DNA from 3 places in the Streptomyces sp. NPDC107522 genome. Region 2 is predicted to be linked to each of the others. Evidence: riboswitches for the same ligand, from Rfam matches in the RefSeq annotation. Region 2 holds a riboswitch; each other region holds the start of a gene.
What was found. A riboswitch is a leader RNA that binds a small molecule or an ion and turns the genes downstream of it on or off. The one in region 2 is predicted to bind cyclic di-AMP.
Positions count from the first base shown of each region.

Region 1: it holds a riboswitch for cyclic di-AMP, as region 2 does, so the genes downstream of both, ACZ7L6_RS29555 (M23 family metallopeptidase) here and ACZ7L6_RS02665 (M23 family metallopeptidase) in region 2, are expected to answer to the same signal.
Region 3: it holds a riboswitch for cyclic di-AMP, as region 2 does, so the genes downstream of both, ACZ7L6_RS27400 (M23 family metallopeptidase) here and ACZ7L6_RS02665 (M23 family metallopeptidase) in region 2, are expected to answer to the same signal.

Region 1 is NZ_JBVKAU010000011.1:15,648-25,527, reverse strand. It holds gene trmB (tRNA (guanosine(46)-N7)-methyltransferase TrmB) at 2-898, shown strand; gene ACZ7L6_RS29565 (PrsW family intramembrane metalloprotease) at 1,066-2,394, shown strand; gene ACZ7L6_RS29560 (aldo/keto reductase) at 2,518-3,462, opposite strand; gene ACZ7L6_RS29555 (M23 family metallopeptidase) at 3,653-4,678, opposite strand; cyclic di-AMP (ydaO/yuaA leader) riboswitch at 4,690-4,847, opposite strand; gene ACZ7L6_RS29550 (PP2C family protein-serine/threonine phosphatase) at 5,081-6,169, opposite strand; tRNA gene ACZ7L6_RS29545 (tRNA-Met) at 6,315-6,388, opposite strand; gene lhgO (L-2-hydroxyglutarate oxidase) at 6,729-7,937, opposite strand; gene ACZ7L6_RS29535 (MFS transporter) at 8,153-9,577, opposite strand.
Region 2 is NZ_JBVKAU010000001.1:614,868-624,747, forward strand. It holds gene ACZ7L6_RS02660 (alpha-galactosidase) at 1-1,983, shown strand, start outside; cyclic di-AMP (ydaO/yuaA leader) riboswitch at 2,291-2,448, shown strand; gene ACZ7L6_RS02665 (M23 family metallopeptidase) at 2,453-3,406, shown strand; gene ACZ7L6_RS02670 (DUF6250 domain-containing protein) at 3,581-4,294, shown strand; gene ACZ7L6_RS02675 (SGNH/GDSL hydrolase family protein) at 4,405-5,223, shown strand; gene ACZ7L6_RS02680 (TetR/AcrR family transcriptional regulator) at 5,382-6,002, opposite strand; gene ACZ7L6_RS02685 (Glu/Leu/Phe/Val dehydrogenase dimerization domain-containing protein) at 6,323-7,507, opposite strand; gene ACZ7L6_RS02690 (MBL fold metallo-hydrolase) at 7,696-8,955, shown strand; partial or broken gene ACZ7L6_RS02695 (sensor histidine kinase) at 9,465-9,880, shown strand, end outside.
Region 3 is NZ_JBVKAU010000009.1:123,862-133,741, forward strand. It holds gene ACZ7L6_RS27390 (M16 family metallopeptidase) at 1-1,111, shown strand, start outside; gene ACZ7L6_RS27395 (M16 family metallopeptidase) at 1,108-2,496, shown strand; cyclic di-AMP (ydaO/yuaA leader) riboswitch at 2,709-2,873, shown strand; gene ACZ7L6_RS27400 (M23 family metallopeptidase) at 2,886-3,683, shown strand; gene ACZ7L6_RS27405 (GntR family transcriptional regulator) at 3,970-4,668, shown strand; gene ACZ7L6_RS27410 (HPr family phosphocarrier protein) at 4,837-5,118, opposite strand; gene ACZ7L6_RS27415 (bifunctional acetate--CoA ligase family protein/GNAT family N-acetyltransferase) at 5,296-8,142, shown strand; gene ACZ7L6_RS27420 (DUF5998 family protein) at 8,195-8,782, shown strand; gene ACZ7L6_RS27425 (alkaline phosphatase family protein) at 8,782-9,880, shown strand, end outside.

The sequences.
Region 1 (9,880 bases), on a different contig from region 2:
TGTGTCTGACTCCCTCAACGCCCCAGAAGCCGACGCCCCCGGCACCCCCGGCATCCCCGAGCAGCCCGGCGCCTCCGAGCAGCCCGGCGCCTCCGAGCAGCCCGGCCTCTCCGGCGAGCATGCCCCTCACCTCCCGGGTGTCTCTATTCGGCACACCCGGGCCAAGGGCGAGCCCCGGTTCCCGGACGGGCCCAAGGCCGATCCCGCCGGGTCGCACTTCGAGCGGCGGATCCGGAGTTTCCAGCCGCGGCGGAGCAGGGTGACCGCGGGGCAGGCGGACGCGTTGCAGCGGCTGTGGCCCAAGTGGGGGCTGGACATCGACGGGCAGCGCGTCGTCGACCTCGGTGAGCTGTTCGGGAACAGCAATCCGGTCGTTCTGGAGATCGGCTTCGGGATGGGGGAGGCCACGGCCCAGATGGCCGCCGCCGATCCCGGCACCAACATCCTCGCCGTCGACGTGCACACCCCCGGTCAGGGCAATCTGCTGGGCCTCGCCGACCGGAACGGGCTCACCAACCTGCGCGTCGGCAACGGCGACGCCATCATCCTGCTGCGCGAGATGCTCGCCCCCGACTCGCTCGACGGGCTGCGCGTCTACTTCCCCGACCCCTGGCCCAAGAAGCGGCACCACAAGCGGCGCCTCATCCAGCCCGAGTTCCTCAGCCTCGCCGCGACCCGGCTGAAGCCCGGAGCCCTCGTGCACTGCGCCACCGACTGGGAGCCGTACGCCGAACAGATGCTCGAAGTGCTGACCGCACACCCCGACTTCGAGAACACCCAGGCCGACGGCGGGTTCGCGCCGCGTCCGCAGTCCCGTCCGCTGACCCGTTTCGAGGGGCAGGGACTGGACAAGGGTCATGTGGTGAACGACCTGCTCTTCCGCCGCGTACAGCGGTAGGAACAGCGGGAAGAACAGCGGGAAGAACAGCACTTACAAGAGCGCGTACAAGAGCACCGACAACAGCATCTGCAGGGCATCTAAAGCAGCATCGACAGCACCCCCACCGGCGCCGGAACCCCTCGCGCTGCTGCGGGCGGCGCCCCCGTCTCGTTAGGGTCAATGCCGTGGCCACCTGTCCCCCGTACCCGACGCACCCCACCGGTCCCGCCGGCGGCGCACTGCGGCACGCGCACTGGTGGCAGAAGCGCTGGGTGCGTTACGGCGCGCTCAGCACCCTGCTCGCGCTCTCCGGGCTGGTCATCCTCGCCCTGGTGCGTGAGCAGACCGGCACCGAAGGGTTCCTGGTCGGACTCGGGCTCGCCGTGCTGCCGGTGCCGCTGCTGGTCGCCTCCTTCCGGTGGCTGGACCGCGTCGAACCGGGCCCCTGGCGCAACCTGCTGTTCTCCTTCGCCTGGGGCGCCTGCGCGGCGGCGCTGATAGCGATCGTCGCCAACAGCTTCGCGACCAGATGGATAGCGACCGCGACGGCCGATCCGTCGCACGCGGACACCCTCGGCGCGACCGTCATAGCGCCCATCGTGGAGGAGACGGCCAAGGCGGCCGCCGTCCTGCTCGTCTTCCTCTTCCGCAGACAGGACTTCACCGGAATCGTCGACGGCGTGGTGATAGCCGGTGTCACCGCCACCGGCTTCGCCTTCACCGAGAACATCCTCTACCTCGGCACCGCCTTCGGCACCGACCAGCTCTCCGGCGACAGCGGCATCGCCTCCGTCACCGCGGCGACCTTCTTCGTCCGCGTCATCATGTCGCCCTTCGCGCACCCCCTCTTCACCGTCCTCACCGGCATCGGCTTCGGCATCGCGGCGCTGTCCGGCCCACGACAGCACCTGCGCCGCGTGCTCCTCCCGATCTCCGGGCTGCTGCTCGCCATGGGCATGCACGCCACCTGGAACGGCTCGTCGGCCCTCGGCGAGTACGGGTTCTTCGCCGTCTACGCGGCCTTCATGGTCCCCACGTTCGGCCTGCTGACCTGGCTCGTGATCTGGACCCGGCAGCGCGAGCTGAGGACCGTGCGCGAGGAACTGCCCGCATACGTCGCCGCCGGGTGGCTGACCCCGGGCGAGCCGTTCGCGCTCGGCTCGATGCGGGCCCGGCGGGTGGCCCGGCAGTACGCGCGGCGCCACGGCGGGCGGGAGGCGGCCCGGGCGGTGGCGCAGTACGAGGCGTACGCCACGTCGCTGGCGTTCCTACGGCACCGGGGGCGCCGCGGACGGGCCGGCGCCGACTTCGTCGTACGGGAACGGGAGTTGCTGCACGAGCTGTGGGGGCGCCGCGCTTTCGCACGCCCCGCGCTGAATGCCGCGCAGGTCTGGCCGACGTATGGATATCCGGCGCCGGGTCACTGGCAGCCGTACGGACAGATGTACGGACAGATGTACGGGCAGGGGTACGGAGGGGTGCCGTACCCCGCGTACAACCCGTATCGGACGTGACCGTAGTAGGCGGCGGGCGGGCCGGTGTCGGTCTCGCCCCCGCCGCCCCTACCCGTCCCGGCCTTCAGGGGCTGCGCCCCTCCGACCCCGCCAGGGGGCAGCACCCCAGGCGGGCTGAAGGACTCAGGCCGACGCGGCCGTCAGCTTCTCCAGCTGCCCGTCCGTCAGCCTCAGCTCCGCCACGCCCAGCAGTGCCGGCAGCTGCTCGACCGTCCGGGCCGAGGCGATCGGGGCCGCGACCGTCGGCCGGGACGCCAGCCAGGCCAGGGCCACCGTGGCCACCGGCGCCTCGTGGGCCTGGGCGATCTCGTCGAGGACGGCGAGCACGTTGCGGCCCCGCTCCGTCTCCAGGTACCTGCCGGCGCCCTGGGCGCGCGGGCTCCCCACCGTCGTACCGGCGCGGTACTTGCCCGTGAGGAAGCCGGACGCCAGGGCGTAGTACGGGACCGCCGCGAGGCCTTCCCGCTCGGCGAGGTCCTGGAGCTCGCCCTCGTAGGTGTCGCGGGAGACCAGGTTGTAGTGGGGCTGCAGGGCGACGTACCGGGCGAGGCCCTCGCGGTCGGAGAAGTCCAGGGACGCCCGCAGCCGCTCGGCGGAGATGTTGGAGGCGGCGATGTGCCGTACCTTGCCCGCCTTCACCAGCTCGTCCAGCGCGCCGATGATCTCCTCGACCGGGACTTCGGGCTTGTCGAAGTGGGTGTAGTAGAGGTCGATGCGGTCGGTGCCGAGGCGGCGGAGCGAGGCGTCCGCGGCGGCCTTGATGTTGGCGGCGGACAGGCCCTGGAAGTCGGGGTGCTGGCTGACCTTCGTGGCGATGACGACGTCGTCCCGGTTGCCGCGCGCCCGCAGCCACTTGCCGATGATGGTCTCGGACTCGCCGCCCGCGTTGCCCTCGACCCAGGCCGAGTACGAGTCGGCCGTGTCGATGAAGTTGCCGCCGGCCGCCGTGTAGGCGTCGAGGACGGCGAAGGACCGGTCCTCGTCGGCGGTCCAGCCGAAGACGTTGCCGCCGAGGGAGAGCGGGGAGACCTCGAGGTCGGAGGAGCCGAGCTTGCGAAGAGAAGTCATGCTCGACATCAACGCGCTTGGCGGAGCCCGGTCTTCCGGGACGCCCGCAAATTTCCCGTAAACAAGCGGACCCCGGCGCTCCGGAAACCGGCAGCCCTGACGTGGGGGGTAGCCGTCAGGACCGCCGGGGGATCGGAACCGGGATCAAAGGCCGGGGCATCCGAAACGCGGTCTCGGAAGCGGGTGAACCTCAGGGCGTGAGGCCCTTGCTCTGCAGCCACGCCATCGGGTCGATGCCGCTCGTGCTGCCGTCGGGGTGCACCTCGAGGTGGAGGTGGGCACCGGTCACGTTGCCGGTGGCGCCCACGCGGCCGATGACGTCGCCCGTGTTGACCTTCTGGCCCACGCTGACGCTGATCGAGGACTGGTGCGCGAACCAGAGCTCGGTGCCGTCGTCGAGGGTCAGCACGGTCTTGTAGCCGTACGAGCCGTCCCAGCCGGCGAACGTGATCGTGCCGGAGTGGACCGCCTTGATCAGCGTGCCGGACGGGGCGGCGAAGTCGAGGCCCGTGTGGTAGCCGGACGACCAGTAGGCGCCGGCCTGACCGAAGGTCGAGGTGATGGTGTACGAGGAGGTCGGCAGCGTGTACTGCTTGGCCAGCTCGGCGAGGCGCTCGGCCTCGGCCTTCTTGCGGGCCTCCTCCTCGGCCTTGGCCTTGGCGGCGGCGGCCTTGGCCTCGGCCTCCTTCTCCGCCTTGGCGGCCGCGGCGGCGGCCTCCTTCTCGGCGGCGGCGACCGCTTCGGCGGCGGCCTTGTTCTGGATCTGGTCCTGCTGCTGCTCGACCTGGGCGATGATCCGGGCCCGCAGCGCCTCACCGGCGTCGCTGGTGCCCTGGGTGGTCTCCTCGGTGGTCTCGCCCATGGTGCTCAGCGCGGTCGCGGAGTCCTCGGCGGCGGAGGAGTCGTCGTCGGAGATCAGCGGCAGGTCGGGCATGGTGATGGCGACCGGCGGCTTGCCGCTCTGCGCGCTGGCCATGCCGCCCGCGCCGACGGCGGCTATGACGCCGACGCCGAGAACCGTGGAGCTGCGCGCGAGTCCCCCGCCGCGCTGCTTGGCGACGCGATGCCTGCCACGGACCGGACGAATGGACTCCGCGGTGGGGTTCCACTCCTCGAACGGGCCCTCGTCGGTGCGGTAGCTGTCGTAGCCGAAGGTGTCGGTGCTGCGCTGACTCGGCACGAACGGGGCTTGCGTAGCAGGCCTGTTGGACGCCACGTGGGCGTACTCCTTTCCTTCCTTCTCGCCTACCGGGTTAGCTGACGGGTTCGGAGCAGGAAGGTCTCCTACGCGCGTATACCGTCCGTGACTTCACGGCGGAATCCGCGCGATTCACCCCAGGGTGGTGGTTCCCCGGCTCCCTTGCGGGATTCGGCGCGTGCGCACGGAGCCATCTCTTGTGACGGCTGGGACGACCGCGCTGCGTTATCGAACGTTAATAGACGCGAGGTGCGGATTCCAAGCTGTTCCGCTTGATCATTAACTATTTTCAGCGGGACTTAGGGGTCATGAGCGGCCTAAATCGGGCGAGTTGGCCGAGGCTCGGGAGCCACACAGGTATTGACGGTATGTCAGTTGTTATGCGGAGGGCGGTCGCCCGATCACCCTTGGTGAGAACGATCACGGTCGTCGTACGGCGATGAGGGCCATGTCGTCCGCCATCCCGTCCCCGGAGTGCCGGCGCACCTCCGCGGCGAGCGCACCGAGGAGCGCGGCCGGCTCGCGCTGTGCGTCGGCCCGCTGCCCCGCGAGACCCACCTCGGGGTCGTAGAACCGTCCGTTCTCGTCCCGCGCCTCGGACAGGCCGTCGGTGTACAGCAGCAGCGTGGATCCGCTCACGAAGTCGGCCTCCTCGGCCCGGTCGGGCCAGGCGCCGAGCTCCGCCATGCCCAGCGGCAGCGCGGGCTCGGTGGCGAGCAGCGAGCGCACGCTGCCGTCGGCGTACAGCAGCAGGGGCGGTGGGTGCCCGCGGTTGACGAGCCGCACGATCCCGTTGCCGTGCGGCAGCTCGGCGAGTACGGCGGTGGTGAACCCCTCGTAGGACTCGACTCCCTCGCGCCGCATACGCTCGCGCGCCAGCGCCCGCTCCAGCCGCTGTGCCACTGCCTCCAGAGTGGCCTCCTGCTCGGCGGCCTCCCGGAAGGCCCCGATGACGACGGCGACGGCCCCCACGGCACCCATGCCCTTGCCGCGTACGTCCCCCACGACGACCCGTACACCGTGCGGGCTGTCCTGCACGGCGTACAGGTCACCGCCGATGGAGGCGCCCTTCTGCGCCGCCTCGTACCTGGCCGCGATCTGGAACCCTCCGATCCGCTCGGCGGGCTCCGGCAGGACGGCGCGCTGGGCCGCCTCGGCGATCTCGCGTGCGGAGGCGAGGCGCTCGTTGCTGCGGCGGACGAGAAGGTTGATGAGGACGGCGAGCACGCAGACGACCACCACGGTGACCAGCTCGGTGATCACCTCCGCCCGGGGGAGGCCGCCGAGATGAATGCGGAGCCCGAGCAGTACGGCGAAGGCGACCAGGCCTGTGACGACCGTGCCGCGCTGCGTGTAGAGCGGGGCGGCGACCAGGGGCGCGGCGGTGAAGAAGGGGGCGCCGGTGAAATCCGTCGGGGTGGCGTAGTCGTACACGCCCCCGGCCCCGATCGACAGGGCCGGCAGCAGCCGGACGAACCGGCGTGCGTACGAGATCCGCCGTTCCTCCACGCCACCAGCGTTTCCGAAGCGGGGGCGGAGGGCGAGTGGGGAGGGCCGACCGGGCGAGTGGGGCCGACGGGAGTCGGGAGGGGGCGCGGGAGAAAAACACTCAGGGCCGGAACTGAACTGATCAGTTCCGGCCCTGAGCCTTCAGTAGCGGGGACAGGATTTGAACCTGCGACCTCTGGGTTATGAGCCCAGCGAGCTACCGAGCTGCTCCACCCCGCGTCGGTGAGTCCATAGTACGCCATCCGCAGGACTCGAAGCACACGGCTTTCCACGGCCTGCGTCTGACCAGCACTTCCGGCCTGTCTGGCGCTCGAGGAGAAGGCGCCGCCATCCCTGGCCCCCGCCCACCCGTAGGGGCTTCCGCTTCTCGACGCCGGTCCGCGTCATTCAGCCCGTCCGGCGTTTGAGGACGAGGCCCTTTCGGGGCCGAAGCGGGGGTCCAGGGGGCGGCAGGCCCCTGGCGGGGTGGAAGGGGCGGAGCCTCTTCAGGATGGGACGGGTAGGGGCGGCGGGGGCGAGAAAACCCCAGGCAGCCGGCACCGGCACCGCACCCACCCGCTCAAACACCCTCCAGCACCGCCACCACCCGCCGCGCAACCTCCCGCCCGATCGGCAGCGAGGCCGTAGCCGCAGGACTCGGCGCATTCAACACATGCACCGCCCGAGCCCCCTCCCTGATCAGAAAGTCATCCACCAGCGACCCGTCCCGCAACACCGCCTGCGCCCGCACCCCCGCCGCCGCAGGCACCAGATCATCGGACGTCACCGCAGGCAACAACCTCCGCACCGCCTCCGTGAACGCCCCCTTGGACACCGATCGCCGCAGCTCCCCCGCCCCGTACCGCCAGTGCTGCCGAGCCATCCGCCACACCCCGGGCCAAGCCACGGTCACCCCGACCTCCCGCGGCCGTACGACCCCCCACCCGTACCCCTCCCGGGCCAGCGCCGGCACCGCGTTGGGCCCGATGTGCACATCCCCGTCGATCCCGCGCGTGAGATGCACCCCGAGGAACGGGAACGCCGGATCCGGCACCGGATACACCAGCCCCCGCACCAGCTCGGGCCGCGCCAGCGAGTAGTACTCGCCCCGGAACGGCACGATCCGCACCCCCGGCTCGTCCCCTGTCATCCGGGCCACCTCGTCGCAGTACAGCCCGGCACAGTTCACCAGCACCCGCCCCCGCACGACGTCCCCGCGCGTGGTCCGTACGGCGACCCCCAGCTCCGCCCGCCGGTCGACCCGCTCGACCTCGGCGCCGTACCGGATCTCCGCCCCCGACGCCTCGGCCAGCTGCCGGGCGACCCCGACGAAGTCGCACACGCCCGTCGTCCCGACGTGTATCGCCGCGAGCCCCCGCACCTCGGGCTCGTACTCCGAGATCTGCGCGGCGCCCAGCTCCCGCACCGGAATCCCGTTCTCCCGCCCGCGCTGCACCAGCGCGTGCAGCCGCGGCAGCTCCTCCCGCTCCGTCGCGACGATCAGCTTGCCGGTGACGGCGTGCGCGACGCCGTACTCCGCGCAGAACTTGACCATCTCGGCGGCGCCCCGCACCGCGTACCGCGCCTTCAGCGACCCAGGCCGGTAGTAGATCCCGCTGTGGATGACCCCGCTGTTGCGCCCCGTCTGATGCCGGGCGGGCCCCGGCTCCTTCTCCAGCACGGTCACCCGCGTCCCCGGCGCGGCACGCGTGATCGCGTACGCGGTGGACAGCCCGACGATCCCCCCACCGATCACGAGCACATCACAGTCGTAGCCGACAGACCGCACCTGCCCCGCCACCTGCACCACCTCCGGCTTCGATAGTGCACTGCGCCACTGACAACGCCTTCAAACCCAGGGGACTGCAGCGCCGGAAAAGGGGCGCGGGACTCTGCTGATATGCGGCCCCACCCGCGTGGGCGCGATCAACCACGGACAACCTGCACCTGCAAGCGACAAAAACCAGGCAGACGAGAAGGCACCCGCCCCCCGAAGCGGAGCGCTCACGCCGGAGCCATGAGAAGCGGCCGAGCCCGCTCCCGCAACTCCACAACCCGCGGCTCGTCCCCATACGGCTCAAGCCGATGAAGAAGATCCTTCACGTACTCGGTAGTGCGCGCAGAAGATATCCGCCCCGCGACCTCCACCGCCCGCACGCCCTGCTCGCACGCCGCATCGAGATTGCCCGACTCGAGCTCGGCGACCGCCGAAACGACGAGCCGCAGCCCGTGCGACCGTACGAACTCCTCCGTCGGCTTCGACAGCGCCTGCTCCGTGAACCGCCGCACCTGCCGTGGAGCCTTCAGGTCCCGATAGCACTCGGCGGCGTCCGCGGCGAACCTGTCGTAGGAGTAGAACCCGAGCCAAGACGGATCGTTGTCACCCTCCCGGGACCGTTCGAGCCAGCCCTCCGCCGCCTTCAGCGCGGCTCCCGCCGCCTGCGCGTCACCCGCGCGTGCGTGCGCGCGTGCCTCGACGAGCCGGAAGAAGCTCATGGTGCGGGCCGTGGCGAGGCCACGGTTGCGTTCGAGGGCGGCCTGCGCGAGGTCGACGCCCTCGTCGCCGAAGCCCCGGTAGGTCGCCTGGAGCGACATCGACGCCAGGACGTACCCACCGAGGGGTACGTCGGCCGCCGCGCGCGCGAGCCGCAGCGCCTGGATGTAGTACCGCTGGGCGGCCTCCTGCTGACCGGTGTCGAAGGCCATCCACCCGGCGAGCCGCGTGAGTTCGGCACTCGCCCCGAACAGGGCACGGCCCACCTCGTCGGAGTACGAGCCCAGCAGCAGCGGTGCCGCCTCCACCCGTAAGCACTCGGGCACCATGGACGAACGCCAGTCGCCGCCTCCGTACTTGGAGTCCCAGCGCCTGGCGTCCTCGGCGGCCTCCCGCAGCTTCTGCACATCGCTGTGGCCGACTTTGAGCGGTGCGCCGGAGCCCTCGGAGGTGCTCGCCTCGCGCGCCACCGAACTGTCGGCCGGGGTTATCAGCCACCGTGAGGCAGGCGTTGCGTATGCGCTTACTGCGAACGAACCGGCCAGCGACTGCCATATGCCGCCGGAGCCGGCGCGGCGCCCGGCGAGGTCGAGACGGTAGAGCTCCGTCGCCGACTTCACCGCCTGTCCGACGTCCCGGGGGAAGGCGAGGCCCACTTCGGGTGCGGGGTCCGCGTCCGCCAGGCCGATCTCGTGGAGCGGCACCGGGCGGCCGAGCTTCTGGCCGATGGCGGCGGCGATGAGGTGCGGCGCGGCGCCCTGCGGCACCATGCCTTTCGACACCCAGCGCGCCACCGACGTCTTGTCGTAGCGAAGAGTCAGTCCCCGCTGAGCGCCAAGGTCGTTGACGCGTCGTGCGAGTCCTGCGTTGCTGATTCCCGCGAGGGCGAGAACGGCGCCGAGTTTTTCGTTCGGCCCGCGTTGCTCCCTGGACATGCGCCACCCCTCGACACAGACGGCTGCCGCGCTGGCATAACCACGCGGCATTCGTAAACCCAGCGTAGTTCGCCGCATCCCAAGCGTTAAGGGGCATTGTTCCGGATGGCGGGATTGTGGTTCGTACTGAAGTGCGGCCTCTGTACGGACAGTTGTGGCGTGCTCCCGTTGTGTGGCTGTGCGCCCGTCCGTGCGCTCTTCTCCAGCCATCGGGGGAGCGGTTCCATGACTCGTGCGTGGGTCGGCCCGCTGTACTGGATCCAGTGGGCTGGGGGATTCCGCCGCCTCCATCCCCGCGGGCGG
Region 2 (9,880 bases):
CACTGGGGCCCGCGCATCGCGCTCGCCGACGCCGAGGAGCTGGCCGCCCGCCCGCTTCCGGCGTACCGGGGCTTCGAGTCCCAGCTCGACGGGCACGAGGAGTACCCGGTCGAGGGCGGCCCCCGCTTCGTACGGCCGGCCCTGTCCGTGCGCACCGACGAGCGGCGCGGCACCGAGTGGACCTTCGAGACGTACGAAACCGCGGGCGCCGCGGACGCAGAGGAGCTGCGGCTGCGGTTCCGGGACGGCGGGCTGGGCATCACGCTCCACTACCGGATGCGCGACGACGTCGTGGAGCGCTGGGTGACCCTGGACAACCAGGGGCCCGACCTGGAGCTGCTGCGCGCCGACTCGGCCACCTGGACCCTGCCCGACCGCGAGGACTGGCGGCTGTCGCAGTTGCACGGACGCTGGGCCGCGGAGTCCCGGCTGACGCAGTCGTCCCTCACCTACGGTGAGAAGGTCCTCGGCAGCCGTCGCGGCCACACCGGGCATCCGCTTCTGCCCTGGGTCGCGCTCGACACCGACGCCACCGAGGAGAGCGGCGAGGTGTACGGCTGCGCCCTCGGCTGGTCGGGCTCCTGGCGGATCGCGGTGGCCCAGCTGCCGGACGCACGCGTGCAGATCACCGGCGGGGTCGGCTACGACGACTCGGGGCTGCTGCGGCTGGCGGCGGGGGAGTCGTTCGTGACGCCGGTCTTCGCCGGGCTGTGGAGCGACGGTGGCTTCGGGGGCGCGAGCCGGGCCTGGCACGCCTATCAGCGCGCCCACGTGATCCCTGACGCCGATCAGGACCGGCCCGTGCTGTTCAACTCGTGGGAGGCGACCGAGTTCGACATCTCGGAGGAACAGCAGGGCACCCTTGCGCGGCGGGCCGCGGCCATCGGTGTGGAGCTGTTCGTCGTCGACGACGGCTGGTTCGGGGTGCGCACCAGCGACCGCGCCGGACTCGGCGACTGGACGCCCAACCCCGACCGCTTCCCGAACGGCCTCAAGCCGCTCGCCGACTACGTGCACGCCCTCGGCATGCAGTTCGGCATCTGGGTCGAGCCGGAAATGGTCAATCCGGACAGCGAGCTGTACCGCGGCCACCCGGAATGGGTGCAGTACCAGACCGGACGAAAGCGGACGGAGTTCCGCAATCAACTCGTACTGAACCTCGCACGCGAAGATGTCCAGGAGTACCTCTGGAACCAGCTCGACGGGCTCCTCTCCAGCGCCCCCATCGACTACGTGAAGTGGGACTTCAACCGCTGCTTCACCGACGCGGGCTGGCCCGGCGAGGTGTACCCGCAGCGGCTCTGGGTCGACCACGTGCACGCCTTCTACGCCCTGCTGGACCGGCTGCGCGCCGCTCACCCGGGTGTCGCCTTCGAGTCCTGCTCGGGTGGCGGCGGCCGGATCGACCTGGGTGTGCTCAGTCGTACGGACCAGGTGTGGACGTCCGACAACACCGACCCGCTCGACCGGCTCGCCATCCAGCACGGGTTCAGCCAGATCCATCCGGCGCGGGTCATGGCCGCGTGGGTCACCGACAGCCCGAACAACCAGCTCAACGGCAGGGTCAGCTCGCTGCGGTTCCGGTTCGTGAGTGCCATGGCGGGCGTGCTCGGCGTCGGCGGCGACCTCGCGCAGTGGACCGAGGCGGAGCTCGCCGAGGCGCGGGAATGGGTGGAGCTCTACAAGGAGATCCGGCCCCTCGTGCAGCGCGGAGACCTCTACCGGCTGCGGCCTCCGCGGGGCGGGCTGAGCGCGGTGCAGTACGTGCTCGGCGACGAGACCGTCGTCCTCGCCTGGCTCCAGGCGCAGAGCTACGGCGAGGCCGTACCGGCGCTGCGGCTGCGGGGGCTCGACCCGACAGCGTCGTATGAATGCCGCGAAACGGGCGAAGTTCACCGAGGTGCCGTATTGCTGCATCACGGACTGCGCACCGGATTGCGTGGCGACCTCGATGCGGCAGTTATCCGACTGCGTCGCATCTAGTGGTTCTGTCCGAATTGGCGCCTTCATTCCAACTCGCCCTGACCTGGGGAAAGCTGGAGCCGGGTCACGTGAGGAGCGTCATATTCGTGACCGAGCGTCGCCCGTCATGTTCACGTAATTCACGTGATTTTCAAGGGGTTTTGTGTCGGGCGACGCACCCATAATTCACTCAGGGTGACCGGGAATTCCCACAAGGGATCAACAGGAACGCATTCGGACGGAACCTCTCACTTGTTCCCGTGCGTCTTCCTCGCTTACGTTCGCCACCAATCCGGACGGACGCCGAATCCTGCCGCCGACCGGAGCCCGCACCGACTCACCCGACCATGGCAGGAGCGGGGGACCCACAGGTAGAACCGCCTGTTCCGGTCTCCGGAACAGGCTAGGGGTAAAGCCGCGTTCGCCGCGGCCGGGCATCTCCAGTCCGCACCCGACAGCTCACCTCGCAGGCGCCGGAGAGGAATTCGCCATGCCCGCGAAGGGTAAGCACCGCCGCCCGAAGTCCCCCCGCTTCACCCGCTCCATCGCCGTCGCCGGAACCGGCGGCGCCGCTCTCGCCCTCCCGCTCTTCGGGGCCACCGGCGCCCACGCCGCTCCTTCGCAGGCCGCTTCGGAAAAGGCCGTTCAGTCCCTTCCGGTCGCAGAGAAGAAGGTGGCCGAAAAGAAGGATGCCGCGCAGAAGACGGCTGTGCGGACCTATGCGGTGAAGGTCGGCGACTATCTCTCGAAGATCGCCGACGAGCAGAACGTCAGCGGTGGCTGGAAGAAGCTCTACGCCGACAACCGCGAGGCCGTCGGCGAGAACCCGTCGCTGATCCACCCCGGTCTGAAGCTCACGATCGGCGGCAAGAAGGCCGCGACGAGCGCCCCCAAGTCGTCGCCGTCGTCCCCCTCTTCGTCCTCCTCGTCCTCGAAGTCGTCCTCGAAGCCGTCGTCGGACTCGTCCGCCGCGAAGTCCTCCGCCCCGAAGACGGCCAAGGCCGCCGAGAGCGCCGACACCGCCGGCGCCGCCAGTGGCTTCAGCGCCCCCGTCTCCGCGGCCTCCGTCGCCACCGCGTACAAGGTGGCGGGCAGCATGTGGTCGAGCGGCTACCACACCGGCGTCGACTTCGCCGCCGCGACCGGCACCCCGCTGAAGGCGGTCGGCGCGGGCACCGTCGTCTCCGCCGGCTGGGGTGGCGCGTACGGCAACCAGGTCGTCATCCGGCTCGCCGACGGCTACTACGCCCAGTACGGCCACCTCTCCTCGCTCTCCGTCTCGCCCGGCCAGACCGTGACCGCGGGGCAGCAGATAGGCCTCTCCGGCGCGACCGGCAATGTGACCGGCCCGCACCTGCACTTCGAGATCCGCACCACGCCGGACTACGGCTCGGACGTGGACCCGGTCGCCTACCTCCGCTCCAAGGGTGTCGCCATCGGCTGACCCCCGCCGAAGCCTCACCTGACACGCCACCGAAGGCCGGACCCCGATCCCCGGGTCCGGCCTTCGGTGTGTCCGGGTGTCGACAAAGAGGGGGTGATCGGGGGGGAGTGATCTCCGCTCGGCCGCTGCAAGCGCTTTCTGGCGCCTCAACGTCCCTATGAAGGAGTCCCGTTCGTGACGACCACGCGCAGAGCGTTCGGAATCCTGGCCGCCGGTGCCGCTCTGGGGGCACTGGCTCCCGCGGGCGCGGCGAGTGCCGCGCCCCACCGCAGGCTCGTCGCCCACGACGACTTCCGCCACGGCCTCGCCCAGTGGCTGACCGAGTTGCAGGACGGTGGCACGGTCACCGCGTCACGCGGTGTGCTGGAGATCGACGTGCCGAGCGGTGCGACGGTGTGGTTCAGGAAACGCCTCGAAGGGCCGTACGTCCTCGAGTACACGGCCACCGCCGTGTCGGAAGGCGGGGCCAACGACCGCGTGTCCGACCTCAACAACTTCTGGAACGCCACCGACGTCCGTTCCCCGGACGACCTGTTCGCCACGCGCCGGGACGGTGCGCTCGCCGAGTACGACTACCTCAAGACCTATTACGCCGGTTACGGCGCCAACTACAACACCACGACGCGACTGCGCCGGTACGTCGGCGAGGCCGGAGTCCGCCCGCTGATCCACGACTACACCGAGCCGCTGCTGGTGCCCAACCAGCCCAACCGGGTCCGTGTCGTCTCCGACGGGGCGACCGTGCAGTGGTGGAACAACGGACGGCTCGTCTTCGACTACGTCGACCAAGAGCCTTACCGCAGTGGGCACTTCGCGTTCCGGACCGTTTGGAGTCACTTCCGGATCAGCTGCTTCCGGGTGTGGCGGTTGAGCCCACAACGCCCCTGATCAGAGGAGTATTCCAGGTTTGGCCAACACTTTAGGAGTGGCTTATCTCACCGCGCGTCAACCCTTCCTTACGGTCGCGTAGGTCACATTCGAAGGTGAATCATGCCTGTGTGGCAGGCGATTCGAAGAGTGACAGCAGATCAGAGATCGGGTCGTACGTCGCGGTGGGGGACAGCTTCACCGAGGGCGTCGGCGACCCCGGCCCCGACGGGGCGTTCGTCGGCTGGGCCGACCGGTTCGCGGTACTGCTCGCGGACCGGCGACCCGAGGGCGACTTCAAGTACACCAACCTCGCCGTGCGCGGCAAACTGCTCGACCAGATCGTGGAGGACCAGGTCCCGCAGGCCCTGGAACTGGCCCCGGACCTGGTCTCGTTCTGCGCGGGCGGCAACGACATCATCCGGCCCGGCACCGACCCCGACGAGGTGGCCGAGCGCTTCGAGCGGGCTGTCGTCCGGCTCACCTCCGCCGTCGGCACCGTCATGGTGACTACCGGCTTCGACACCCGTGGCGTGCCCGTGCTGAAGCATCTGCGCGGCAAGATCGCCACGTACAACGGCCATGTGCGGGCCATCGCCGACCGGTACGGCTGCCCCGTCCTGGACCTGTGGTCCCTGAAGACCGTCCAGGACCGCCGGGCCTGGGACGACGACCGGCTCCACCTGTCTCCCGAGGGGCACACGCGCGTGGCGCTCCGCGCGGGTCAGGTCCTCGGCCTGGAGGTTCCGGCCGACCCGGACCAGCCGTGGCCGCCGCTCCCGCCCCGCGGCACCCTCGAGATACGCCGGGACGACGTCCACTGGGCGCGCGAGTACCTGGTGCCGTGGATCGGACGGCGTCTGCGGGGCGAGTCGTCGGGCGACCATGTGACGGCCAAGGGGACGCTGTCGCCGGACGACATCAAGATGCGGATCGAATCGGTGGCTTGAGACGGTGCCTCGGCGGTGTGGGCCGTGCCCTGTTGGAGGGGGTGCGGCCCACGCGGCTGTCGTGGCCGTGGTGAACCGGACGGGGTTGTTGTGGCCGTGGTGAACCGGACGCGGCTGTCGTGGCTGTGGTGAAACCGGGTGCCCTGCGATCGGCGACCTCACCGCGCCGACGCGGTCAACGCCTCCCGCTCCAGCCCCAGTTCCCGGGCGAGCGCCTCGTCCACCCACTCCTGGGCACGCGCGCGTGACACCGCGCCCGGGTACGACGTCAGCTGTACGGCGAGCCCGTCGAGCAGAGCCGTGAGCCGTAGGGCCGTGCCGGCGGGGTCGGGGCAGCGGAACTCGTCCGCGGCCACGCCCTCCACGATGACCTCGGCGATGGCGGCCTTCCACTGCCGGTCCAGTTCCCTTGTGACCTCCTGCAGCGCGGGCTCGCGCAGCGCCGCCGCCCAGCCCTCGATCCACAGCCGCCAGCCCTTGGCCTGCCCGGTCGGCGCGTACCAGCGCACCGCCGCCCGCAGCCTGCGCAGCGCCGTCGTACGGCGACCGAGGAGCCTGCGCAGCCGGGCCAGGTCGCCCTCGGCCGCATGGGTGAACGCGGCCGCGACCAGCTTCTCCTTCGTGGCGAAGTGATAGAGCACCAGCGCGTTGCTCACCCCGAGTGCCGAGGCCACGTCGGCGATCCTGACCGCCGCCACGCCCCGCGCCTCTATCTGCTCCACGGCGGCCCGCAGCAACTCCTCACGCCGCTCCGCCACGCTCAACCGCACTCTACCCACTCCGTCACCCTAGGCCCTGTCGGCCAATTCCCGCCTGCCCGGCGGCGCCTGGCACGCACGCTCGCCGCGGTCGAAACGCCCACGTGACCTCTCCCCGCCCCCGCGCGAACCGGCTTCGCCGAGCTCTCGCGGGGACCCCCATCGCCGCCGGCCGGGCCCGCCCTCCGGGCGGACGACGGGAGTTTGCCGACGGGCCCCAGCCTCGCCAAGGGCCATTCCCGAGCCCTCCCCGGGCCGTTCCCGTGCTGTGGTCGGGCGCAGGCCCTGTCCGCCCGTAACCGAGGTCGAGTAGTGGCTGTGCGCCGCGCGTGGTGACGGCGTCACCGGTGCCAGCCGAACCGTTCGGCGATCACTGGCAGCCGGTCCGCCGCGATGGCGTGCGCGGCGGACCGGGGTGATGTTCCGTCGGCCTCGGCGCGGGCGAGGGTGAGGTCGGTCAGGGCGCGCATCGAGCGTCTCGTGTGGGCGAAGGCCTCGTCCGCGTCCGCGCCGATGTCGCCGAACAGCGTCCACCACCACCAGGCGTTCGTGGCCGAGTTGACCACGACGTCCGGCAGTACCGTGACGCCCCGCTCGGCGAGCAGCTCCTCCGCCTCGGGCCGTACGGGCATGTTGGCCGCCTCGGCGATCCAACGGGCCGTGATCACCCCCTGGTTGGCCGCGTCGATCGCGTACGACACGGCTGCCGGGACCAGCACCTCCGCCTCGGCCGACAGCCAGGCGTCGCCCGGCAGTTCGCGGTCGCCGGGGCGCAGCGCGGCGCGGTCGACGGTGCCGTACGCGTCCCGCGCCGCGAGCAGTGCCTCGATGTCGAGGCCCGCCGGATTGGCGATCGTGCCCTTGATGTCGGCGACGGCCACGACGGTGAGCCCCGCGCGCGTGAGGAAGCGCGCCGTGGCGCCGCCCATGGTCCCGAGGCCCTGCACGGCGACGCGGGTCCTCCAGTACGGCACCTCCGCCCGGTCCAGGGCCGTGAGCACCGACTCGGCGACCCCGCAGCCGCCGACCAGCTCGTCCAGCCCGATGCCGTCCACCTCGACCGCGAACGCGTCCGCGAGCCGCCGCCGGGCGCCGGCCTCGTCGTCGAGCAGCGGATACACCGCCTGGACGGACGAGACGAGCCCTGCCTCGGCCGCCGCCCGGTCGACCACGTCCTGGGAGAGGCCGAGGTCCTCGCCCGTGGTCCAGAAACTCTCGATGTACGGCCGCATGCTCCGCAGGTAGCGGACCAGGATCCCGTACGCCTCCGGATCCCGGGGATCGCAGTCGATGCCGCCCTTTGCACCGCCCAAGGGGACGTAGCGCGCCTCGGGGTCGTAGTGCAGGGCTTCCTTCATGGTCATGCCGCGGGCGAGCCCGGCGACCTCGTCCAGCGTGCAGCCCGGCCGCATCCGCAGCCCACCGCTGGACACGCCGCGCACCAGCCGGTCCACGACCAGGAAGCCCTGGCGGCCGGTGACGTGGTCGGTCCAGGTGAGCGACAGGAACGGGGTGGGGGTGGTCATGGGGTCTCCGGTGGGGAGGAGTGCTGCGCGCCGTGCGCGGGTTACTGAACGACGGGTCAGTATCGAAGTCGAGGCGGGGACATGTCAACGGTCCGGATGGCAGCCCAGGGGAACTAACCAGGGGCACGCGGGGTTGTCGGAGGGGCCGACCATAATGGAAGGCCTCACCGACTCCACCTGGAGGTACCGTGGCCGGTTTCCGTTTCCCGAGCTCCGGGCTGCGTGCCCTGCGGCCCGAGGCCTTCGGCGTGGACCCGAGCGGTGAGCGCATGGCGCGCATCCGCAGATCGCCGCACTTCAGGGACGGGGTCTTCCAGAATCCCGGAGGCACCGCCCGGACCCGCCCATCCGGGTCGATGCTGGAGTTCGCCAAGGTCTTCTTCGACAAGGACACCCGGCCCCGGCGTGCCCCGAAGGGCACCGTGCCGGTGCACCCCACCACATACGCTGACCTGGCCAAGCCTCCCGCCGGCGGGCTGCGCCTGACCTGGATGGGGCACTCGAGCATCCTCGCGGAGATCGACGGCCACCGCGTGCTGTTCGACCCGGTGTGGGGCGAGCGCTGCTCCCCCTTCCCCTTCGTCGGGCCCAAGCGGCTGCATCCCGTGCCCCTGCCGCTCGCCGCACTCGGCCCGGTGGACGTCGTCGTCATCTCGCACGACCACTACGACCACCTCGACCTGCCCACGATCAAGGCACTGGCCGGCACGGACACGCTCTTCGCCGTACCGCTCGGCGTCGGCGCCCACCTCGAGCACTGGGGCGTGTCCGCCGACCGGCTGCGCGAGCTGGACTGGCACGAGACGACGAAGGTCGGCGGACTCACGCTGACCGCCACCCCTGCCCGCCACTTCTGCGGCCGCGGACTGCGCAACACGCAGCACACCCTCTGGGCGTCCTGGGCCGTCGCGTCGGACGAGCACCGGATCTACCACAGCGGTGACACCGGCTACTTCGAGGGCTTCAAGGACATCGGCGCCGAGCACGGGCCGTTCGACGCCACGATGATCCAGGTCGGCGCCTACTCGGATTTCTGGCCCGACATCCACATGACGCCGGAGGAGGGCGTCAGGGCCCACCTCGATCTGCAGGGCGGCGATCCGGCCGTGGGCGTCATGCTGCCGATCCACTGGGGGACCTTCAACCTGGCGACGCATCCGTGGGCGGAGCCCGGGGAGTGGATGATGCGGGCCACGCACAAGGCCGGCGTCACGATGGCGGCCCCGCGCTGCGGCGAGCCGTTCGAGCCGGCCTCCGTGCCGCCCGTGACGCCGTGGTGGCGCGAGGTGGCCCAGGCGCCCGCCGAGGGGTGGCCGGTATGGCCGCCCGTCGCGCCGGCAGCGGACGGTACGGCGGCTGCGTCGACGCCGGACGGCACGCCGGTCGCGTCGACGCCGGACAGCGCGGCGGTCGTCCAGGGCAGCCCGGACGTCGCGGACGTCGGCTGAGCGCGCCCTCGCGGGACGGTTCGCGCCGGGCGCGTAGGAGTGCGTCGGGGCGCATGCGGGGGCGGCGTGCGCTGCTACGGCCGGTGACGTGCCGGGGGACGGAGAGCCGGACGCGCCGGTGCTGAACCGTCCCTGCCGGGACGATCGCGAGCAGGGAAAACGGGAAGTCCACTAGGGGTGGGGCGCAGGACGTGCCCCACCCCTGATTTTTCTTCGTGACCACTTCTGACCAGGTCCGATCGTTCGAGTGCTCCATGTGGGCGAAAGGTGGAGCCGGTTATCGGTCTGTCGTACGAGACCTCATACCAGAGCGGGACGCTGCCTGCGCGACTTTGTCAACTGCCCACCGCACATGATGCGGAGACGACTACTGTGAGTGTCCGTCGGGCGACGCGGAGCCGAAATCGCGTCGGCTCTGTCGACCGACATCGCGATGGCGCATGCCCCGGGCCGCGCAGACCGCGCGCACCCCCAAGGCTCCCGACCGACGGACCAGTACGAGGACCCCGATGTCTCAACTCCGCGCCCCGGCCGCACGCGCAGACCGCCGTGAGGGCGGGCGTCACGGGCGCCCGGCCGGCCGCACCGCACCCGCGCTGCCCGAGACCCACATACGGCCCCAACTGCTGCGTCTGGCCGTGCTTCCGCCCGTCGCGGTGGCCCTCAGTGCCTGTGCGGCCGTGCTGTTCGTGGTGCGCACCACCGGAGCGCGGCCGAGCCTCACCCTGTGGGCCGTACTCTCCGGCGCGCTCTCGGTGACCCTCGCAGGCATCCTGATCGCCGCAGTGGCCGCCAACCGCACCGCCAGGTCCGTGAGCGACCGCATCGGCGCACTGCGCCGCAGCAGCGCGCGCGGCGAAGCCGATCTGCGGGCTCTCGTCGAGACACTGCGGCGCGGCGACGGCCCGCCGAAGCGCAAGTCGCG
Region 3 (9,880 bases), on a different contig from region 2:
CGGCACGACCAGCTTCGAGCGCACCAACTACTTCGAGACCATGCCCGCCCACCAGCTGGAGCTCGCGCTGTGGCTGGAGGCCGACCGCATGGGCAGCCTGCTGATGGCGCTCGACCAGGAGAACCTGGACAACCAGCGCGATGTCGTCAAGAACGAGCGCCGCCAGCGCTACGACAACGTCCCCTATGGCACGGCGTTCGAGAAGCTGACCGCCCTGTCGTACCCGGACGGACATCCGTACCACCACACCCCGATCGGCTCGATGGCCGACCTGGACGCGGCCAGCCTGGAGGACGCCCGCGCGTTCTTCCGCACCTACTACGCGCCCAATAACGCCGTCCTGTCGATCGTCGGCGACATCGACCCGGAGCAGACGCTCGCCTGGGTCGAGAAGTACTTCGGCTCCATCCCGGCCCACGACGGCAAGCCCGAGCCGCGCGACGGCTCGCTGCCCGAGATCATCGGCGAGCAGCTGCGCGAGGTCGTCGAGGAGAACGTCCCCGCGCGCGCGATGATGGCCGCCTACCGGCTCCCGACAGACGGCACGCGCGAGTGCGACGCCGCCGACCTGGCGCTGACCGTCCTCGGCGGCGGCGAGTCCTCCCGTCTCTACAACCGGCTCGTACGGCGTGACCGTACGGCCGTGGCGGCGGGCTTCGGCCTGCTGCGCCTGGCCGGGGCGCCCTCCCTGGGCTGGCTGGACGTGAAAACCTCCGGTGATGTCGAGGTGCCCGTGATCGAGGCGGCCGTCGACGAGGAGCTCGCCCGCTTCGCCGCGGAGGGCCCGACCGCCGAGGAGATGGAGCGCGCCCAGGCCCAGCTGGAGCGCGAGTGGCTGGACCGGCTCGGCACGGTCGCGGGCCGCGCCGACGAACTGTGCCGGTACGCCGTCCTGTTCGGCGACCCGCAGCTCGCGTTCACGGCCGTGCAGCGCGTCCTCGACGTCACCGCCGATGAGGTCAAGGCCGTCGCCAAGGCCCGCCTGCGCCCCGACAACCGCGCGGTGCTCGTGTACGAGCCGGTCGCCGGCGAGGCCGACGACCTGGAAGCCGCCGCCGAGGACGCCGCAACCGCCGAGACCACCGACGAGAACGAGGAGTCGGCGCAGTGACCGAGCTCGCCAGCATGGAGTTCCACCCGCAGCCCCAGGCCGGCGAGGCCCGGCCCTGGGCGTTCCCGGCGCCCGAGCGCGGCAAGCTGGACAACGGCCTGACGGTCCTGCGCTGCCACCGCCCCGGCCAGCAGGTCGTCGCCGTCGAGGTGCTCCTGGACACGCCCCTGGACGCCGAGCCGAAGGGCCTCGACGGCATCGCCACGATCATGGCGCGCGCCCTGTCCGAGGGCACCGACAAGCACACCGCCGAGGAGTTCGCCGCCGAGCTCGAGCGCTGCGGCGCCACCCTCGACGCCTACGCCGACCACCCCGGCGTGCGCGTCAGCCTCGAGGTGCCGGTCTCCCGTCTGCCGAAGGCGCTCGACCTGCTCGCCGACGCCCTCAGGGCGCCCGCGTTCGCCGACGCCGAGGTCGAGCGCCTGGTGCGCAACCGGCTCGACGAGATCCCGCATGAGATGGCGAACCCCTCGCGCCGCGCCGCCAAAGAGCTCTCGAAGGAGCTGTTCCCGGCGACCTCGCGCATGTCCCGCCCGCGCCAGGGCACCGAGGACACGGTCGCGGGCATCGACTCCGCGGGCGTACGCGCCTTCTACGAGCGGCACGTCCGCCCCGCCACCTCCACCGTCGTGGTCGTCGGCGACCTCACGGGCGTCGACCTCGACGCCCTGCTCGGCGACACCCTCGGCGCCTGGACCGGCCGTGCGGCCGAGCCTCGCCCCGTCCCGCCGGTGACCGCCGACGACACCGGCCGTGTCGTCATCGTGGACCGTCCCGGCGCCGTCCAGACGCAGCTGCTGATCGGCCGCGTCGGCCCCGACCGGCACGACCGCGTGTGGCCCGCGCAGGTGCTCGGCACGTACTGCCTCGGTGGCACCCTCACCTCCCGGCTGGACAAGGTCCTGCGCGAGGAGAAGGGCTACACCTACGGCGTGCGCGCGTTCGGACAGGTCCTGCGTTCCGCCCCGGACGGCACCGGCGCGGCGATGCTCGCCATCAGCGGCTCCGTCGACACCCCGAACACCGGTCCCGCGCTGCAGGACCTGTGGACGGTGCTGCGCGGCGTCGCCGCCGAGGGGCTCACCGACGCCGAGCGGGACTTCGCCGTGCAGAACCTCGTCGGGGTGGCGCCGCTGAAGTACGAGACCGCCGCCTCCGTGGCGAACACGCTGGCCGACCAGGTCGAGCAGCACCTGCCCGACGACTACCAGGCGACGCTGTACCAGCAGCTCGCCGCGACCGGCACCGTCGAGGCCACCGCCGCGGCCGTGAGCGCGTTCCCAGTGGACCGTCTGGTGACGATCCTCGTCGGCGACGCGGCCGAGATCCGGGAGCCCGTGGAGGCGCTCGGCATCGGCGAAGTCACCGTCGTGGCAGCCGAGTAGAGGACACGCAAGCGCCGCACAGCGGCACGCGCGCGTAGGGCCCTGGTGACGGAAGAGTCACCAGGGCCCCCTTATGCCCGAATTGAGGGAGAGGTTGCCTGTATTGCCTGTGGGATGCGCTACAAAAGCCGTGATCCGTTTGGGGATTGAAAGATGCCCCGTTTAGCGTCTTCCGGGCTGTCCGTCAGGCAGTGCGCCGCGCCCGCGGCACCGGACAGCCATCGCCGAGTCCCCGTACGGCGCGAGCCAGGGGAGCCGGGGACCCACCCGTAGTCCCTGGGGTGAATCGGACGCCCGCGCGCCAGCGAGGGGGCCCGTAGGAGACCTTCCTGCTCCGAACCCGTCAGCTAACCCGGTAGGCGAGAGGGAAGGAAAGGATCAGCCACTTCATGGCGTTCAGCTGCGCCACCGGGAAGTCCACCGAGAAGAAGCGTCCCACTGGGAAGCACCGCCGGCCCGGCCGGTTCGAGCGCACCACGGCCCGCGCGGCCGGCGTCGCCGCGCTCACCGCCACCGGCGTCATAGGCACCCTGGCCGCCCCGGCGCTCGCCGCCGAACCGGCCGCGGAGCAGACGGGCCTCATCCCCGTCATCACCGTCGACAACTCGATCGCCGACCAGATCGACGCCCAGGCCGCCGCACAGGAGCAGGCCGCCAAGGAGGCCGCGGCCCTCAAGAAGGCCGCCGAGGAGGCCGCGCGCAAGAAGGCGGCCGAGAAGGCCAAGAAGGAGCGCGAGGCCAAGGAGCGCGCCGCCCGCGAGGCCGAGCGCAAGCGCCTGCTGTCCTACGTCGCCCCGATCGCCGGCTCGTACATCTCCACCGGCTACAAGGCCGGCGGCGCCGTCTGGTCCTCCGGCAGCCACACCGGCGTCGACTTCCACGCCGCCAGCGGCACCTCCGTCCACGCGGTCGGAGCCGGCACCGTCGTGGAGGCCGGCTGGGGCGGGGCGTACGGCAACCAGGTCGTGATCAAGATGAACGACGGCACGTACACCCAGTACGGCCACCTGTCGTCCATCGGCGTCTCGGTCGGGCAGACCGTGACGCCCGGCCAGCAGATCGGCCTGTCCGGCGCCACCGGCAACGTCACCGGGCCGCACCTGCACTTCGAGGCCCGCACGACGGCGGAGTACGGCTCCGACATCGACCCCGCCGCCTACCTCCGCTCGCACGGCGTGAACGTCTGACGCCTCACTCGGCGTCTCACCGAAGCCACGCCGCACGAAGCACCCGCAGTCCCGAAGCCCCGCCTCGCGACGCACCGCAACCGCGAAGCTCCCGGCTCACGCTGCACCGCAACCCCGAAGCCCCCGGCTCCCCGAGCCGGGGCTTTCGGCGTTTCTGAGACGATCCGCTGTCCAAAAAATATCCCTGGATTCCGACCCGCCGTCGGAAATTCCGGCCGGTTGCCATAGAGTCACTCAACACACGTCATTCGTCGACGTTTCACGGGGATTAAAGCGGAGGTCGGTCATGCGTATTCCGGCGCACTCGGTATGCACGGCGATCCGGGACGACATCGTCGCCGGTGTCTACGAGCGCGGCAGCCGGCTCACCGAGGAACTCCTCGCACGCCGCTACGGCGTCTCCCGCGTCCCCGTGCGGGAGGCCCTGCGCACCCTGGAGGCGGAGGGCTTCGTGGTGACCCGGCGGCACGCGGGCGCGTGCGTCGCCGAACCGACCGAGCAGGAGGCCTCCGACCTGCTGGAGATGCGCGGCCTCCTGGAGCCGCTCGGCGCCTCCCGGGCCGCCCAGCGGCGCACCGAGGCCCATCTGAAGGTGCTGCGCGGCCTCGTCAGGCTGGGCCAGGAGCGGGCCCGGAGGGGGAACAGCGACGACCTGCGCTCCCTGGGGGGCTGGTTCCACGAGACGCTCGCCCAGGCCTCCGGCAGCCCCGCCCTGACCTCGATGCTGACCCAGCTGCGGCACAAGATCGCCTGGATGTACGCCGTGGAGTCGCCGGCCGATCCCGTGGAGTACTGGACCGAGCACGGCGCGATCGTGGACGCGGTGGCGCGCGGCGACGGCGAGCGCGCCCGGGCGATCACGGCGCTGCACACCGAGCGCTCGACTGCCGCGCACCGGCTGCGCTTCGGCTCCGGCGGCGTTGATCGCGCGGAGCGTGTGAGGAATTCGCAACATCCCGTAAACATGCCGAGCCTGCGGCATTAACACGGGCGCCGTATACAAAGAGGTGATATTCGGCGGCGGGGAATTTCCGCTGCCCTTTTTCGGGTCCGCGGTGAATTCCTGTGACTGCTGCTCGAAAACAGCGAAGCCGCGTCCGCCGGAAAGGCAGACGCGGCTTCACCGCTAACCGCGGAGATCCGACCGGTCCGTTCAGACCGTCTCGGGCAGCTCCTCGAGGCCCTCGGAGACCAGCTTCGCCAGACGGTCGAGGGCGGCGTCCGCACCCTCGGCGTCGGAGGCGAGGACGATCTCCTCACCGCCCTGGGCGCCCAGGCCCAGGACGGCCAGCATGGAGGCCGCGTTGACGGGGTTGCCGTCGGCCTTGGCGATCGTCACCGGGATACCTGCGGCCGTGGCGGCCCGGACGAAGATGGAAGCGGGGCGGGCGTGAAGGCCCTCGGCCCAGCCGACGTTGACGCGGCGCTCAGCCATGTGATGCTGCCCTTCGGTGTTCAGGGTTGTCTAGACCAGTTTCCCACACGCGTGAAGCCTGCCGGGAGGGACAAACCGCCCCTCCTGAGGTGACCGTCGGGTCGCGGCCTCGACCCGACATACGTCCTCCACAGACTGCCTCGCGCCGTTGTCGGACGCGAGCCGTACTCTGGCCCCATGCAGAGCGCCTCGGACCGGCACGAGTACCCCGCCCACTGGGAAGCCGACGTGGTGCTGCGCGACGGCGGCACCGCACGCATCCGCCCCATCACCGTTGATGACGCCGAGCGTCTGGTCAGCTTCTACGAGCAGGTGTCGGACGAGTCGAAGTACTACCGCTTCTTCGCGCCCTACCCGCGTCTGTCCGCGAAGGACGTCCACCGCTTCACGCACCACGACTTTGTGGACCGGGTGGGACTCGCGGCCACGGTGGGCGGCGAGTTCATCGCAACCGTACGCTACGACCGGATCGGCCCCGACGGAACGCCCGCGTCGGCACCCGCCGACGAGGCCGAGGTCGCCTTCCTCGTGCAGGACGCCCACCAGGGCCGCGGCGTCGCCTCCGCCCTCCTCGAACACATCGCCGCCGTCGCCCGCGAGCGCGACATCCGCCGCTTCGCCGCCGAGGTGCTGCCCGCCAACACCAAGATGATCAAGGTGTTCACCGACGCCGGGTACACCCAGAAGCGCAGCTTCGAGGACGGCGTCGTACGCCTGGAGTTCGACCTGGAGCCGACGGACCGCTCGCTCGCCGTGCAGTACGCGCGCGAGCAGCGCGCCGAGGCGCGATCCGTGCAGCGGCTGCTGGTGCCCGGTTCCGTAGCCGTCATCGGCGTCGGCCGCATGCCGGGCGGGGTGGGCCGCAGCGTCCTGGACAACATCAGGGACGCCGGGTTCACGGGGCGGCTGCACGCCGTGAACAAGGCGTTGCCGGAGGACCTCAAGGAGCTCGACGGAGTGCCGGCCCACCGCTCCGTGCGGGACATCGACGGGCCGGTCGACCTCGCGGTGGTCGCCGTGCCCGCCGAGCACGTCCCCGAGGTGGTCGCCGAGTGCGGTGAGCACGGCGTGCAGGGGCTGGTCGTGGTCTCCGCCGGGTACGCCGAGAGCGGGCCCGACGGCCGCGAGCGGCAGCGTGCGCTCGTCCGGCACGCGCGCGCGTACGGTATGCGCATCATCGGGCCGAACGCCTTCGGGGTCATCAACACAGCGGCGAGCGTCCGCCTGAACGCCTCACTGGCGCCCCAGATGCCCCGCCCGGGACGCATCGGGCTGTTCGCGCAGTCCGGTGCGATCGGGATCGCACTGCTGTCCCGGCTGCACCGTCGCGGCGGCGGGGTGACCGGCGTCACCGGTGTGTCGACCTTCGTCTCGTCCGGCAACCGGGCCGACGTGTCCGGCAACGACGTCCTGCAGTACTGGTACGACGACCCCGACACCGATGTCGTACTGATGTACCTGGAGTCCATCGGCAACCCCCGCAAGTTCACCCGCCTCGCCCGGCGTACGGCGGCCGCGAAGCCGTTGGTCGTGGTGCAGGGGGCGCGGCACGGCGGCGCGGCGCCGCAAGGGCACGCGGTACGGGCGACGCGGTTGCCGCACGCCACCGTGTCCGCGCTGCTGCGGCAGGCCGGGGTGATCCGGGTGGACACGATCACCGAGCTGGTGGACGCGGGGCTGCTCCTCGCGCGCCAGCCGCTGCCGGCCGGGCCGCGCGTGGCGATCCTGGGGAACTCCGAGTCGCTGGGGCTGCTGACGTACGACGCGTGCCTGTCCGAGGGGCTGCGGCCGCTGCCGCCGCTGGACCTGACGACGGGGGCGTCGGCGGCGGACTTCCACGCGGCGTTGTCGCGCGCGTTGGCCGACGAGACGTGCGACGCGGTCGTCGTCACCGCCATACCGGCGATCGGGGACGCGTCGACCGGCGATGCGGAGCTGGCTCAGGCCCTGAGGTCGGCGGCCGAGCGCGTGCCGGGCAAGCCGGTGCTGGTCGTGCACGTCGAGCTCGGCGGCCTCGCGGAAGCACTGTCGGCCGCGGCGAGCACTGCCCCCAAGGCGGGCACGAAGGCGCCCGGCACCGCGAGCCGCGCCCACCCCTTCCGCCCCCTGGACTTCCCGGCCGACCCGCAGCCCGAACAGCCGGACACCGATGAGAACGCCCCGCGCCTCATCCCCGCCTACCCCGCCGCCGAACGCGCCGTCCGTGCCCTCGCCGAAGCCGTCAAGTACTCCCAGTGGCGGCGCGAGGCCGCCGACCCCGGCAAGGTGCCCGAGTACGAGGACATCGACGAGAAGGGGGCCGCCCAGCTGATCGACGGACTGCTCGCGCGCGGGCAAGGGCTCACGCTCGGCACGGACGAGACCTGTGACCTGCTCGGCAAGTACGGCATCCAGGTGCACCGCGCCCTGCACGCCCCCACCCCGGACGCCGCCGCCGACGCCGCCCGCACCCTCGGCTACCCCGTCGCCCTCAAGGCCACCGCACCCCACCTGCGCCACCGCGCCGACCTCGGCGGCGTACGGCTCGATCTCGCGGACGAGGAGCAACTGCGGCGGGCGTACGCCGAGTTGACCGCCCTGTTCGGCAAGCCCGAGGAGCTGCGACCGGTCGTGCAGAGCATGGCACCGCGCGGTGTGGACACCGTCGTAAGGGCCGTGATCGACCCGGCGGCCGGCGCCGTGCTGTCCTTCGGGCTCGCCGGAGCCGCCTCCCAGCTGCTCGGGGACATGGCGCACCGGCTGATCCCGGTCACCGACCGGGAGGCCACCTCGATCGTCCGCTCGATCCGTACGGCACCGCTCCTGTTCGGCTGGCGCGGCTCCGCACCCGTCGACACACCTGCCCTGGAGGAGCTGCTGCTGCGGGTGTCGAGGCTGGTCGACGACCACCCGGAGGTCGTCGCGGTCACCCTGGAACCGGTCGTCGTCGCCACCCACGGCCTGAGCGTGCTCGGCGCCTCCGTACGCCTCGCACCGCCACCCGCCCGCGACGACCTCGGGCCGAGGACCCTCCCCGCGTACTGAGACCGCCGTGAGCGGTCCCTCGCAGTCAGTGGTCCCCCGTAGGATGGGCGTCATGGCCAAGACCAGTACGACGACCCAGGGGCTGCGTGCGGCGATCGAGCGCAGCGGCTACTACCCGGCCCTCGTGGCCGAGGCGGTGGAGGCCGCTGTGGGCGGCGAGCCCATCCGGTCGTACCTGGTCCATCAGGAGACGACGTTCGACCAGAACGAGGTGCGGCGGCACGTGACCGTGCTCGTCCTCACCGGCAACCGCTTCATCGTCAGCCACACCGACGAGCAGGCCGCGGACAACACCTCCCCGACGCCGTACGCCACGACGTCCACGGAGTCCGTGAAGCTCGGCCGGATCTCGTCGGTCGTCGTCAGCCGCGTCGTCGCCAACCCGGAGCAGTACACGCCGGGCACCCTGCCCCGCGAGGTCGTCCTGACCATCGGCTGGGGCGCCGTCTCCCGCATCGACCTGGAGCCCGCCGCCTGCGGCGACCCCAACTGCGAGGCCGACCACGGCTACACGGGCAACTCGACGGCGGACGACCTCAGCCTCCGGGTCAGCGAGGCCGGTGACGGCCCGGAGACGGTGCGCCAGGCGCTCGTCTTCGCGCAGGCCCTCTCCGAGGCGACCGCGGACGTCGCCCGCTGATGGTCCAGCACACCGCCTGGGATCCCCATCCGGAACCCCTCGCCGTCACCTCCGCGCCGCCCCCCGAGTACGGCAGCGGCTCGCTCGCCGATCTGCTGCCCACGCTGGCCGCCGGCATGGCCGTACCGGACATGACCGCCGCGATCCCCGAGCTGACCCCCGCCGACCGGAACTGCGTGTTCCTGATCGACGGCCTCGGCTGGGAGCAGCTGAAGGCGCACCCGGAAGACGCCCCCTTCATGAGCTCCCTGCTCGGCAGCTCGCGCGGCGGCACCGGACGCCCGATCACCGCCGGCTACCCGGCGACCACCGCGACCTCCCTCGCCTCCATCGGCACCGGCCTGCCGCCCGGCGCGCACGGCCTGCCCGGCTACACCGTGCGCAACCCGGAGACCGGCGAGCTGATGAACCAGCTGCGCTGGCAGCCGTGGACGTCGCCGCGCGCCTGGCAGCCGTACCCCACCGTCTTCGAGCTGGCGCACCGCGCGGGCGTGCACGCGGCCCAGGTGTCGTCACCCACGTTCGAGAACACCCCGCTGACCAAGGTCGCGCTCAGCGGCGGAACGTTCGTCGGACGGCTGACCGGCGAGGACCGCATGGACCTCGCCGCCGAGCAACTGGCCGCCGGTGACCGCTCCTTGGTCTACACGTACTACGCCGAGCTGGACGGCGCCGGGCACCGCTTCGGCGTCGACTCGGACACCTGGCGCGGCCAGCTCATGTACGTCGACCGGCTCGTCCAGCGCCTCGCCGAGCAGCTCCCGCCGCGCAGCGCGCTCTACGTCACCGCCGACCACGGGATGATCGACGTGCCCTTCGACGAACAGCACCGCATCGACTTCGACGAGGACTGGGAGCTGCGTGCCGGCGTCGCCCTCCTCGGCGGCGAGGGCCGCGCGCGGCACGTGTACGCGGTGCCGGGCGCCGAGCAGGACGTCCTGACCTGCTGGCGCGAGGTCCTCGGCGAACAGTTCTGGGTGGCCTCGCGGGACGAGGCGATCGCGGCGGGCTGGTTCGGGCCACGGATCGACGAACGGGTCTACGACCGTCTCGGCGATGTGATCGCGGCCGCGCGGGACGACGTCCTGATCATCGCGT